Regions from separate parts of the Psychrobacter sp. KH172YL61 genome, predicted to be linked through region 1. Evidence: predicted binding sites of a transcription regulator. Region 1 holds the regulator's gene; each other region holds the start of a gene.
What was found. Region 1 encodes PhoB, which activates phosphate uptake and scavenging genes when phosphate is short. Its sites were predicted from a motif close to TGTCATNAANCTGTCATAA; they were not measured.

Region 1 (3,218 bases):
TCTGCGTCCAACTGATGGTAATATTACCGCCTTTTGGCGTATATTTAATCGCATTAATGACTAAGTTGGACAAGGCGCTGATCAAGTACACCTCCGACCCATATAACCCGTCATAGGTATCTATGTGCAAATGAATGGTGTGCTTGTACGCTTGGTTATATGCCTGTGCATCATCATAGATATTGGTGAGGAGTTTGGTCATATCGACATCATTAAACTCATGCGTCTCTTCGATTTCAATCTTGGAGAGCAGTAATAAGTCATTTACGATTCGATTCATACGGGCTGTTTGCTGGGTCATCAGCTCAAAACCGCGACGCCACTGTGGCGGCATGTCTGGTTGGTGAGAGAAGTTCTCCAAATAGCCCATCATTACTGTCAGCGGCGTGCGTAGCTCATGAGAGACATTCGCCACAAAGTCTTGGCGCATTTGCTCTAAATGCTGTACGCGGGTCACATCATAAATAAACAATAGCTTCTCGTCACCAAAAGGCGTGAGCTCACACTTTAGATAACGACTGGGATCGCGCCACGATTCTATATGAATACCATCATTGGGCAGGGTGGTGTTTTGATAGTACTGGCGAAACTCGGGCACAATGATAAAGTCAAACACACTTTGGCCTTTGTCAGCTGGCTGCAGTGACAAGAGATCCTGCGCCGCCTGATTCCACCACTCTAACCCATCATCTTCATTCAGTAAGATGACCGCATCTCGCAATGCTCGCAGCGCACTTCTGATTTTCTCTAATTGCTCCGCCGCATTTTGGCTAGCGATTTGTGCTGGCGCATCTTGCTGGTCATTATTATAGTTATGGTCTTTTTTCTTTTTTGCTGGCGCTATCTTGTTCATTTCTTATCCTTACCACTATCCGCTATTTTATTTATTGTTATGGTGGCATTGTTCATACAAGATCAAGTTATCAAAAATCAACTTATATAAGATTAGCTTGGCTCAATAAGACTAGAGAACCGATAGCCTGTACCGCGCACCGTTTGTATCAATGTATCACAATCATAAGGACGCAGTAGTTTACGTAGACGCTTGATATGTACATCAATGGTTCGATCTTCGATATAAACGTTACCGCCCCAAACCTGATCGAGCAGCTGCGTTCTTGTGTAAGCGCGCTCTGGGTGACTCATAAAAAATGCCAGTAGACGATATTCTGTCGGGCCGACCTCGATGACTTTTCCTGCGGCTGTCACGCGCTGGCTTTTGGTATCGAGACTCAGCTGACCAATTTCGATAGGCTTGTCGCTACTCATCGCGCTACTACGGCGCAAGACGGCTTTGATTCTGGAAATCAGCTCGCGCGTCGAAAAAGGCTTGGTCATGTAATCATCTGCACCTGCATCTAGGCCGTGAACCTTGCTGTCTTCTTCGCTTTTGGCCGTTAGCATAATGACGGGTATCTCAGAGAGCATCTCATCGCTTTTGAGCATACGACAAAAATCAACACCGCTCTTGTCTCCGGGCAACATCCAATCTAATAATATTAATGACGGTCTATGATCGACCACTTGCTGATGCGCTTCTGATACGTCAGCCGCTTGTAGGCTATCAAACCCAGCCATTTCTAGCGTCATCACAACCATTTCACGAATCGCAGGTTCATCTTCAACAATCAAAATTTTCTCATTATACATAGGACATTCTCGGTGTTAGCGGACAAAATCTGGCATATAAAAAGGCGATAAATACTCACCAGTCTCTATCTATTAAACGGATTAATTATGACAGCCTGATGACACTCTGATGTCAGATCTCCAATAGAAAATTAAGTGGTCCATCATTGATGCTTTCAACTTGCATATCAGCGCCAAACTGACCAGTGGCTACATTCGGATACTGGGTTTTGGCATAGTCGATGAGTTGCTCGAACAGCACTTGGGCCGCATCAGGTGCCATCGCGCCATCAAAGTCAGGGCGGCGACCTTTATCCGTTTTTGCCATCAGCGTAAATTGTGACACTAATAACAATCCGCCGCCGACTTGCTGGACGTTTTTATCCAGTTTACCAAATTTGGCAGGATCGTCATCATTTTCAAAAAATGCGATAGGTCAATATTTTGTCAATCATTCGCTTGGCGGCGGCGAAATCATCATCATGACCCAACCCAATATAGGCCAATATCCCATGATCAATTTTGCCAACACAATGCTCATCGATAGTGACGCTAGCACGGCTCACTCGTTGTATCAGTGCTTTCATTTACGACCTTCTTTATTTATAAATGGCTTACAGTTTATGGTCAGACAATAATACGCTGTCCATGATAAAATATGGCCATTAACTTGCCTATGCAATAATGACATCACATCCTATTTTGGTAGCCTTATTATGAATGTATTTACCACCTTACAACAGCTGGTACCGCAGCAAAAGCTCAGTAAAGTCGCTGGACGTTTGGCCGCCAGTCGTCATCCTTATGTCAAACGCACCTTTATCCGTGGTTTTGCCAAAGCTTATAATATCAGCCTAGATGAGTATGAGCGCCAGAGCCTTAATGCTTACGAGAGTTTTAATGACTTTTTTACTCGTGAACTAAAAGAAGATGCTCGCACCATCGATACCACCGCAAACGGCATCGTTAGTCCTGCTGACGGTATCATCTCTCAGCTTGGGCAAATTAAAGATCATAAAATGCTACAAGCCAAAGGGCGTCACTATGACGTTGGCCAATTGCTGGCTGATAGCGAAGATGGCCGTTATTTTGCCGATGGTAGTTTTGCGACAATCTATCTAGCTCCTAGCAATTACCACCGTGTTCATATGCCATTTGCCGGTACGCTGACCAAGACTCGCTATGTCCCTGGTACGCTGTTTTCGGTCAACAATACCACGGCAGCTAATGTGCCGGACTTGTTTGCACGTAATGAGCGTTTGGTCTGCATGTTTGATACCAAGTATGGCAAAGCGGCCGTTGTCATGGTAGGCGCTATGATTGTCGCTGGTATCGAAACCGTCGCCACTGGCAAAATTACCCGCACGGATGATATACAAGAAGCGGATCACGATATGCAGTTTGCGGCAGGTGATGAGCTTGGTCGTTTTTATTTAGGATCAACGGCTATCGTAGTGTTGCCAAAAGCAGCAAAAGCCGATTGGCAAGAGACCATGAAAGCCAATAGTTTTGTAAAAATGGGTCAATTACTGGGTGTCACGAAACCGTAATTTATTTCTAATATAATAAGAAATAAAAGCCCAGTGAAG
Region 2 (3,218 bases), 1.1 Mb from region 1:
ATTTTTGAGTGACGTAAAAAACGCTCATAATAACCCAAATCCAAATCTGTCTCTGCGCCATCTTCGGTGACGAACACCTCACCATGCTGAAACGGACTCATCGTACCTGGATCGACGTTGATATACGGATCCATTTTGGTCATCGTCACGCTCACGCCACGTGCTTCAAGGACTGCGGCAAGAGGGCTGCGGTAATACCTTTTCCTAGTGAGGACACTACCCCACCGGTCACAAATATAAACTTGGTCATAGTACTCTGTCGGTAATTGGTAAAGAAGGATTTTACTAAAAATACGCTACAAAATATAGGGCAAAAGCGCAAACTCTTTAAAACACTCAGTTTTTAACGCTTAATTGTCATAAGTGCGTAATCATCGTAAATACGTAGCTATTATAACCCACTGCGGCTTTAAAAGGTCACAACAAAAAAACTCACCCCGAAGGATGAGTTTTTTATAATACGTTTTCTAATGTTTAGATTAGAATTTGTATTCAATACCCGTACCTACAATCAAGTCATCTTTGTTATTGTCACGGCTGATTTGCCCTGCATAAATATGACCCGTGGTCGCTTTATTGAATGCATATTCTCCACCAACTGCGATTTCATTTACATCAGCATCTTTTACGCCTTTTTCGTCAGTGGTATTAACATACTGTGCTTTAACTGCCCAAGGTGTTGCACCAACTTTATATTTACCACTAATTAGCCAAGATTTTTCATCTTCACTGGCTTTGTTAACGCGGTTGTTGTTAACGATGCTATAATTATCGTAGTATTGGCTTTGTTGGTATAGAGCACCTAAAGTTAAGCCCGAAACCATATTCATTTTGCCCATATCTAAACCAGCAACCAAACGCCACGTATTATCAATCACGCCAGTATTTACATTGTTAGCACCCATGTCTTTGTCATAAGCACCGGCTAGATAAACACCATTTTTGTCATAGGCTAATAAAGCAGAATAACCGTTATCTTTTACTTTTCTATCACGATAGACTGCAGGCTTCGTACCAGATTCTGCGGAAACGAGAATATCACCGTCGGCATCAGTTTCTGATAATGCGGTAGCTGCCATAAAACTCACTGGCATACCGACAATAACAGGTGATTGATAGGCCACCATATTGTTAGCACGGTATTCACCTGAAACACCCGCATTTTTAATATCAAATAAGCTATCATTAAACACGTCAACTTTGTTTTGTGCAAGTTTCAATGGGGTATCATGGCGTCCCGCTAGTACAGTACCTAAAGTGTTGTGGGCTAAGCCTACATAAGTATTACGTGATCTAAACTGTTGGCTATCGTCATCAACATCAATACCATATTCCAATTGATAGACTAATTTAGTGGTATCAGTAAGATCATCTTCACCTTTAAAACCAATACGTGATTGATTAGAGTTAAGTTTAAATGTATCTTCATCTGTCTTGTTAGCTGCATCGTAGTCTGTACTAACATAATCTAAGGTTAAAAATGCTTTACCATATACAGTTGGCGCAGCATGGGCAGCAGAAACTGAAAGTGCAGCGACGGCTGTGGCTAAAAGTAATTTTTTCAAAGGATATCTCCACTTTACGATTTGAGTGATAAATGGTCTAAGATCATTAGATATATAATGGCAAGGTCCTATACCTTCGAAACCATATATATAGCGAGCCATAAGAACTGCTTAGACATAACTTTACCAAGCAAATATTACAGTAAGATGAAAAAACCAAAGTTTACACAAATGTTATTATTAATTTTACGGATTCTGTTATTTAAGACACGCTGTTGTTCAAGACACAGTATTGATTACAAAACAAAAAAACCCACCCCGAAGGATGAGTTTTTTATTTAGATTCTAATGGTTAGATTAGAATAAGTACTCTAGACCACCACCGATAGCGAGTACGTCAATATCACCACGTAAGTCGATTTCATTAACATTGCCGTCTTCGTCTCTCGAACCAAAACGACCATTGTTTAATTCCGCTGAATTTAGACCAGCATAGGCATGAGCGATCATATTATTTTTAAACGCATATTTGCCACCTACAACGACTTGATTTGAGTCATTATTCTCAAGACCACTGATATTGTCGGTTTTGTCATACTGAATATAAACAGAGGCTGGACGGGCAAAATTCGAAAGACCCATTTCAGCACTCACCACTAAACCGTCCTCTGTTGCAGTAGTAGTACCGGCATAGTCAGCTTCTTGATATAGAACGCCTAACTTTACAGGAGCTGCGATATATTTACCTAAATCGACGCTAGCACTGCCACGGATAATATCACCACTAACACTCATGTCTTGCTCATAAGCAATACCAGCGGTAATGCCTGTACCTGGATCAAACATCAATGAGGCACCATAGCCTGCGTCACGACCACTCTCAGATATAAAGTCTTCATCAGCACCATACATCAGCGCAAGCGCTAATGGTAGATCGTTGTATTTAGGAGCAAACCAGATGATAGAGTTGTTGATACGGTTACCAACGGTCGGGGTCAAAATATTAGCAAAGCTGTCGTTGTTGTTCAGAGTACTAGAGCCAAGATTATCCCAATAACCTTCATTAACTGATACGTTATTGATATAGTCAATGACTGTGTAGTTACGACCAAAACGGAACTGACCGAAATCTTTGTTGACTAGACCAAGATAAGTGTCACGGCTTTTGAAGCCAATGTTATCGCTACCACTATCATCAACTTTAACGCCGTACTCTAATTGGTAAATTACGTCAGTGTTGGCCGTTATCGCTTCAGAGCCTCTGAAGCCTAAACGTGAAATATTAGAATTAACTTGTAATGAACCGTTGTCTTCATTAATTCTGTTATTATTATCCATATTCTGACCATCAATTTCAGCATTAACGTAATCAGTAGTAACGAATACTTTACCATAAACGGTAGGTGCTGCCTGTGCGGCAGATACAGATAGGGCTGCGATTGCTGTAGCTAAAAGTAACTTTTTCATGGGGTATCTCCACTTTACAATTGTAGTAATGAGCAAGCCATTATTAGCTGGCGCCCATAATGGTATCGTCACAAATCCTCAAAGATATAATGTGTAACTGGCTACCAAGTTTAGTCAGAAACAAGTATGGCGAATTTCTATTACAGTTAAGATAAAAACCATGACTCACATAACTGGGATTAAAAACGTAACTGCCATGTAAACTTAAGTCTTATGCGTCCTACTGCGTAACATCCGTTACCAAAC
Region 3 (3,218 bases), 1.2 Mb from region 1:
AAGTTGCGCCTGTCCGCGTCATCTTGTGTGCTTCCCCCTGCCTATCTAGAGAAATATGGCGTGCCCAGCAAACCTGAAGACCTAAAAAACCATCGGTATTTGCATTACAGTTATATGGAAAAATACGGCAAAGAAGATATTTATCAGTGGCTAGATGCGACCAATCAGCTAAGCCCAGAGCTGAGCAGTAATAACGGAGATTTGCTTGTCAATGCGGCAGTGGCTGGCGCTGGAATAGCATTACAGCCCACGTTTATTGCAAGCGAAGCACTGAGTAAAGGGAAGCTTATGATGGTGTTACCTGATTATGAACCCGAGACATTGGGGTTGTATGCGGTGTACGCCCATCGAAAGCTGTTGCCGCACAAAATCAGATGTTTTATCGATTTTATCGAAGGGTATTACGGTTCACCGCCCTATTGGGATGAATCGATACAACACTTGTAGATAACTATTAGCGACCCTCACCAAAACACCCCATGCATTGATAAATGTCTAGGGTGTTGTTTAATGCGCTTGGTAGCATGACAAGTCTATCGTGAGCTATATTATAAATATCATTAAAAATAGCACCCCTCTCAATTCATCACTCTCAAAACTCGTATTTGGCCATTATTTCAATTTGCTGACCTGCTGGCATCCATGGAAAGGTCGTCGCACTTTGCTCTCGCCACTCAATCCCCAAGTCTAAATCTGGCAGATACTCATAGATAAGGTTGGCGCTTTTGACATTGGCAGAGGTATTTGCCGCGTCATCGACATTGACCTCACCATAACGCAAGTTGCCACGCAGTTTTTGAGAGAACTGATGCTTATAACCAACACTATAACCTGTCTGAGAGATCAGTTTGCCATCTTCAGCGTCACAATCGGCACCGCCATTCATAATAAGCGGCCCGCCCACACATATGGCAGAATAAGCACCCATGCCTTTACCATTGAACACACTACCATGGAGCGAATGCTCTCCCAAAGCCAGCTTGCCTGCTAAAGACACGCCGACGCCCACATCCGAGTCCTCTCCGTTCTCAGCCTCACGCGCCGTGACAGCGACATTATAGTCGAGATTGGCTATCTTATCTTTGTAGCTGACCACCATGTCAGGCAGGCTGGCATCGTCATACACGGGGTCTTGAGCGGTAAAACGCAGCCCCTTGTAAGTGTAATGCACCGTCAAATCTGGACGAATGTATGAGCCGCCACCGGAGGCTGTGCCGATACCTGTTCCCCCAAAAATCAAGCTGCTCGGTGGAGGGGTGCAACGGCCAAAAATTGACCGTTCCACGTTTTACCCACTGTCAGATCATCCACTTGCACATAAGCATGGCGCAAGCGCAGGTTGGATCCGCCCTTGGCATAATCCCCATAAAAATCGCCTTCAATAAAACCTGTGAGCTTTTTATCCTCCACAGACTTGGTCGTCTTCATATTAATACGTGACTGGCGTAAGTTTCCTTTAAATTCTGAATCTCCCTCATCAGGCGAATTAAATGCCCCTTCTGCTTTGATATAACCCCCGATACTCAATGTTGTATCGCCCGTTGTCACAATATCGATCGCTTGCGCAGATGCGCAGGTTGCTACCATAGCCAATCCTATAGATAGCCTTTTTGTATAAAAGCATCATTCCTCTCTTCCCTGTTATATGTTGATATCCTTATCAATGCCAATGGCGATTACGCGCTCTTTACTTCATAACCATGAATGCGTTTTTTATAAATTGCCTCCTACCTATTACCTGCTGTCTCATCAAAGAGTCAGTAACGAATTGATGTTCTATTGGGTGTTATGCTTCTTGGTCGATACTCTCTAATGCTGCAATGGCTTCTTTTGCGTCTCATCGATTGGCTTTTTTTGTCCGCTCAATTTATCGAGATAGACCAAAACCGACTCACCGATTGCAACGACTTTTTTTAGTGCGGTACTATAATAGGTGTATTCGTGCACCAGACTTGAGTTGCCGATTTTTTTGACCTTGACGCCGATCCACAACGTATCAGGATAAGCAACTGGAGTAAGGTATCGACATGACGAGGCCGCCATCACCGAAAACGTTTTTTCATTAAATAAACCAAGCCGCCTGTTGTAGTAAATACGAGCATTTTGAGAGTATTCGTAATAGACCACATTGTTGACATGACCAAAGGTATCCATATCACCCCATTCCACTTGTTGAGGGTAGATCACCGTAAAGTCGTGTAATGGATGACTGTCATCACTGGTGACAGCTTCTTGTATTTCTGGAAATGTAGGAACCGCTTCCATAGCTTGTCTCTTTTTATTAGGTAGGTTTTGTTATATAGATGATGCGTGTGACTCAGGGTACTCATGACACACACCTCCTCCATCCCTAGCATTTATGCAGATACTAGGGTTTATATACGTCTTTTCTGTTAGTAAACTCGCTGTGATGGTGACAGGTCTATTTGGCTAGATGAGGTTTTCTGAATACATCGAGCGCATGCGTTTTTATCGAGTTTACCGACGCTGGTTTTTGGCATCTCGGATAAGAACCTCACTTCACTTGGGACGCCATATTTTGGCAAATGACCTCTCTCAACCGCTTGATGACCCAGTGCCAAAATATCTGTCGACGTTGTATCGGCATAGTCTGGTTTTAGCACGACCAATGCAAGAGGGCGCTCGCCCCAGCGCGTATCTGGGACACCAATTACCGCGATATCAGCAACGCTTGGGTGAAAGGATAGAATCGTCTCAACCTCAAGCGAGGACACCCATTCGCCACCAGACTTGATAACGTCTTTTAGTCTATCGGTGATGCTCAGCGTACCATCGGCGCTTATGCAGGCAATGTCTTGCGTATGCATCCAGCCGCCTTTCCATAACGCATTGCCTGCATCGGGATTTTTAAAGTAGCTTTGCGTTAGCCACGGCGCTCGTATCACAAGCTCGCCTGTCGACTCACCATCCATCGGTTGGGGTTGACCATTTTCGTCCCAAATTTCCATCGATACCAGCATGATGGGCGAGCCTGACAGACAGCGATAATTGAGATTGTCCTCTAGGGTCATTGACTCGGTTTTGTCATCGAATACCGCTCGAGACAGCACAGGGCAGGACTCTGACATCCCAAACCCTGACATAAACTCAATACCGCACTCGATAGCGGCTTTAGCTAAGCCCTCATTGAGCTTTGAGCCCCCTAGCAGTAGTTTGAGATTCTCAAACTTACGACCGCGCGCGGCCATTTCTTTGAG
Region 4 (3,218 bases), 500 kb from region 1:
GTCATAAGTGTCTCAGCATTGAATGGGTGAATTCAAAAAATCAGGGTGTTCATTTCGTTTTATGACAGCAAACGCAACTTGACTAATGATTATCGTGAAATATAGCGATTAGTGTTTTGGTCAAATTTGCTGTGATAAAACCTCTCAAACCACTACCGGAGAATAGTGGCTTAAGAGGAAATCAAAAAGTCATTAAGCAGCTTGTACAGATCGTTTATTGCGCTGGCTTATAAACAGGCTGTCCATCGCTACCTTTGACCTCATTCCATTTCTCTTTGAATAGAGCCACTGCTGTATCAGAGAATGGGACATAGTCTAGCGCCATGGCATCATCATCACCTTGGGTATACGCCCAGTCAAAGAAGTTCAACACGCCAGCGACTTGCTGAGGATTCTCTGGTTGCTTGTGTACTAAGATGAAAGTAGCAGCAGCGATTGGCCATGCTTGATCCGTCTCAGAGTTGGTGATGACTTTATAAAAGCCTTCTTGTTGTGACCAATCGATGTCACCAGCGGCGGCAAAGGTTTCAGCAGATGGCTGCACGATATTGCCCGCGGCATTTTTAAGCGCGGCATGTGACATGTTGTTTTGCTTGGCGTAGGCATACTCCACATAGCCGATAGAGTTTTTCATGCGGTTGACGTAGCTTGAGACGCCCTCATTACCTTTACCACCTGCACCAGTCGCAGAGGTTGGCCACTTGACCGTTTTATCAACCCCAACGCTGTCTTTCCAATCTGGTGATACCTTGGCGAGATAATCGGTAAAGTTAAACGTCGTACCTGAACCATCTGAGCGGAATACTGTGGTGATGGCGGCATCTGGCAAAGTCAAATCTGGGTTCAAGGCTTTGATCGCAGGATCATTCCAGTTATTGATTTTACCCAGATAGATATTGGCTAAGGTTTCACCATCTAGCTTCAACTGACCTGGCTCAACGCCATCGATGTTAACGATTGGCACAACGCCACCAATCACGGTTGGGAACTGGATAAGACCAGACTCTTCAAGCTCTTCAGGTGTTAATGGCGCATCAGAAGCACCAAAATCGACGGTTTTTGATTGGATTTGTTTGATACCACCAGATGAGCCAATAGATTGATAGTTGACTTGGCCACCTGTGGCAGCGTTATAGTCAGAAGACCATTTGGCATAGATCGGCTGCGGGAATGATGCGCCTGCACCTGTGATATTCATGGCAATGTTTTCAGCAGATTTGAAACCCGTGTCAGCAGAAGGCGTTGCCTGAGTCTGCGTGGTGGTTTCAGCCGTGGTAGCGGCGCTACTGGTCGTATCAGCAGCTGGTTCTGCCGTTTCTGTTGACTTATTACACGCCGTAAGCATTAATGTACAACTAACGGCCACTGCTAATAACGAATAACGCATGTAGGACTCCTGAAATTTAACAACGATATAAAAAAGCATTGTTTGTGATATGAGCGTTATCTTGCCAAATCTTTATGACAGTTTAATGACAACCTCTCAAATCCTGCATTCGCTTTACACAATATTTAGCAATCGCCTCTAAGTATCAGTAATATCAAGGAATTTTAATTACTATCAATAACTCCCTGTTCTTTGTATCCATGCTAAATAGCAAAATAAGCGCCTGATATTTTCATCCAAATTCCATTAGCCGTTAACGCAGAATTTTGTTAGTATGAAGAAGATTTACAACACTGACAGACTCGGGGTGCGATGTAGCATTGGCCTACTTTATTAAACGTTTATAGTTAAACATTGATAAAAGTAGCCACCTATCTACATTCGCTGAGAGATCACCCGCCGAACCTGATGCGGTTAGTACCGACGCAGGGAAGTCTTAAGCACGTTGTTATTGATGACAACGGACGCGTAAAAATACTTTTTTATCATCGCTATTGTCTAACGATGCACGCCGCATACGTAGATAACGAGAGAAGATAGAAAGCGGCGTCCACTATTTGATGACCATTAACCGCGACAATTTCTTTGCTCGCTGTTAGGTGTTGATAATATAAATTTGTCTGAATGACGAGTGTTTGCCCCGCAGCTACTGGCGGTGTTGCTTTTATTCAAAAACCAACACGCTAGGACAGCATATGACTATTTCAAACAGCAGCTCTTTTGACAATGCCTCTTTAGACAGTGCCTCAGCGCCATCACAAGTCCAAACGCACAACCCAGCCGATAACATACCTCTCGTATCAGACACCAAAGCCGATAAAAAAGCCGACGCGCTAAAGACACCTGCCCACCGCGCCGCCAGTGATGCACGCTTTGAAGAAGACGCGCGCGACTTACACCGTATCCCTACCCGCCTCGCGCAAAGTCTATATCGAAGGCTCACGGCCTGATATTCAAGTACCGATGCGTGAAATCAGCTTAACGGATACGCCAGTTGGCGGTACGGGTGATAAGGATGGCGAGCACAATCCGCCTTTTTATGTGTACGATACTTCAGGCGTGTACACTGACCCCAATGTCGAGATTGATCTGACCCGCGGTCTACCCAAACTGCGTGAAAACTGGATCGCCGAGCGCGGTGATACCGAGCAACTAAGCGGTCTGTCTAGCTCATACGGGCAAGCACGTGCTCGTGATATCAGCACTGCCAACCTCAGGTTTGCTCATATTGACAAACCGCGCCGTGCCAAAGCAGGGAAAAACGTCACTCAGATGTACTACGCGCGTCGCGGCATCATTACCCTGAGATGGAATATATTGCGATACGTGAGACGCAAAAGCAGCATGAACTGACTGACATGCGTCAACATGAGGGTGAGAGCTTCGGTGCCAATATGCCCAAAATTATCACCCCTGAGTTTGTCCGTGATGAAGTAGCCGCTGGACGTGCAATTATCCCCAACAACATCAACCACCCTGAATCTGAGCCAATGATTATCGGGCGCAACTTTTTGGTAAAAATCAATGCCAATATCGGCAACTCAGCGCTCGGCTCATCGATTGATGAAGAAGTCTCCAAAATGACATGGGCCACGCGTTGGGGCGCGGATACCATCATGGATTTATCGACGGGCAATCACATTCATGAAACTCGTGAATGGCTAATCCGCAACTCTCCTGTGCCGATTGGTACCGTACCGATTTATCAAGCCTTAGAAAAAGTCGATGGCGTCGCTGAAGATCTGACGTGGGAGATATTCCGTGATACCTTGATTGAGCAAGCCGAGCAAGGTGTGGATTACTTTACCATTCACGCAGGCGTCCTGCTCCG

Region 2: a site for PhoB is predicted at 1,700-1,718, ahead of PKHYL_RS03840 (porin). Genes of this name have one in related genera too.
Region 3: a site for PhoB is predicted at 1,745-1,763, ahead of PKHYL_RS08830 (porin). Genes of this name have one in related genera too.
Region 4: a site for PhoB is predicted at 1,460-1,478, ahead of pstS (phosphate ABC transporter substrate-binding protein PstS). Genes of this name have one in related genera too.

Annotation. Positions count from the first base shown of each region.
Region 1 is NZ_AP019516.1:2,806,117-2,809,334, forward strand. Features, by position in the region: gene phoR (phosphate regulon sensor histidine kinase PhoR) at 1-853, opposite strand, end outside; gene phoB (phosphate regulon transcriptional regulator PhoB) at 946-1,650, opposite strand; partial or broken gene dtd (D-aminoacyl-tRNA deacylase) at 1,763-2,216, opposite strand; gene asd (archaetidylserine decarboxylase) at 2,346-3,179, shown strand.
Region 2 is NZ_AP019516.1:746,226-749,443, reverse strand. Features, by position in the region: partial or broken gene PKHYL_RS03845 (CTP synthase) at 1-250, opposite strand, end outside; gene PKHYL_RS03840 (porin) at 480-1,667, opposite strand; gene PKHYL_RS03835 (porin) at 1,863-2,972, opposite strand.
Region 3 is NZ_AP019516.1:1,648,371-1,651,588, forward strand. Features, by position in the region: gene PKHYL_RS17515 (LysR family transcriptional regulator) at 1-77, shown strand, start outside; gene PKHYL_RS17520 (LysR substrate-binding domain-containing protein) at 61-447, shown strand; gene PKHYL_RS08825 (hypothetical protein) at 593-1,240, opposite strand; gene PKHYL_RS08830 (porin) at 1,237-1,587, opposite strand; gene PKHYL_RS08835 (acyl-CoA thioesterase) at 1,810-2,265, opposite strand; gene PKHYL_RS08840 (fatty acid--CoA ligase) at 2,394-3,218, opposite strand, start outside.
Region 4 is NZ_AP019516.1:113,652-116,869, reverse strand. Features, by position in the region: partial or broken gene pstC (phosphate ABC transporter permease subunit PstC) at 1-5, opposite strand, end outside; gene pstS (phosphate ABC transporter substrate-binding protein PstS) at 215-1,387, opposite strand; TPP riboswitch at 1,681-1,836, shown strand; partial or broken gene thiC (phosphomethylpyrimidine synthase ThiC) at 2,083-3,218, shown strand, end outside.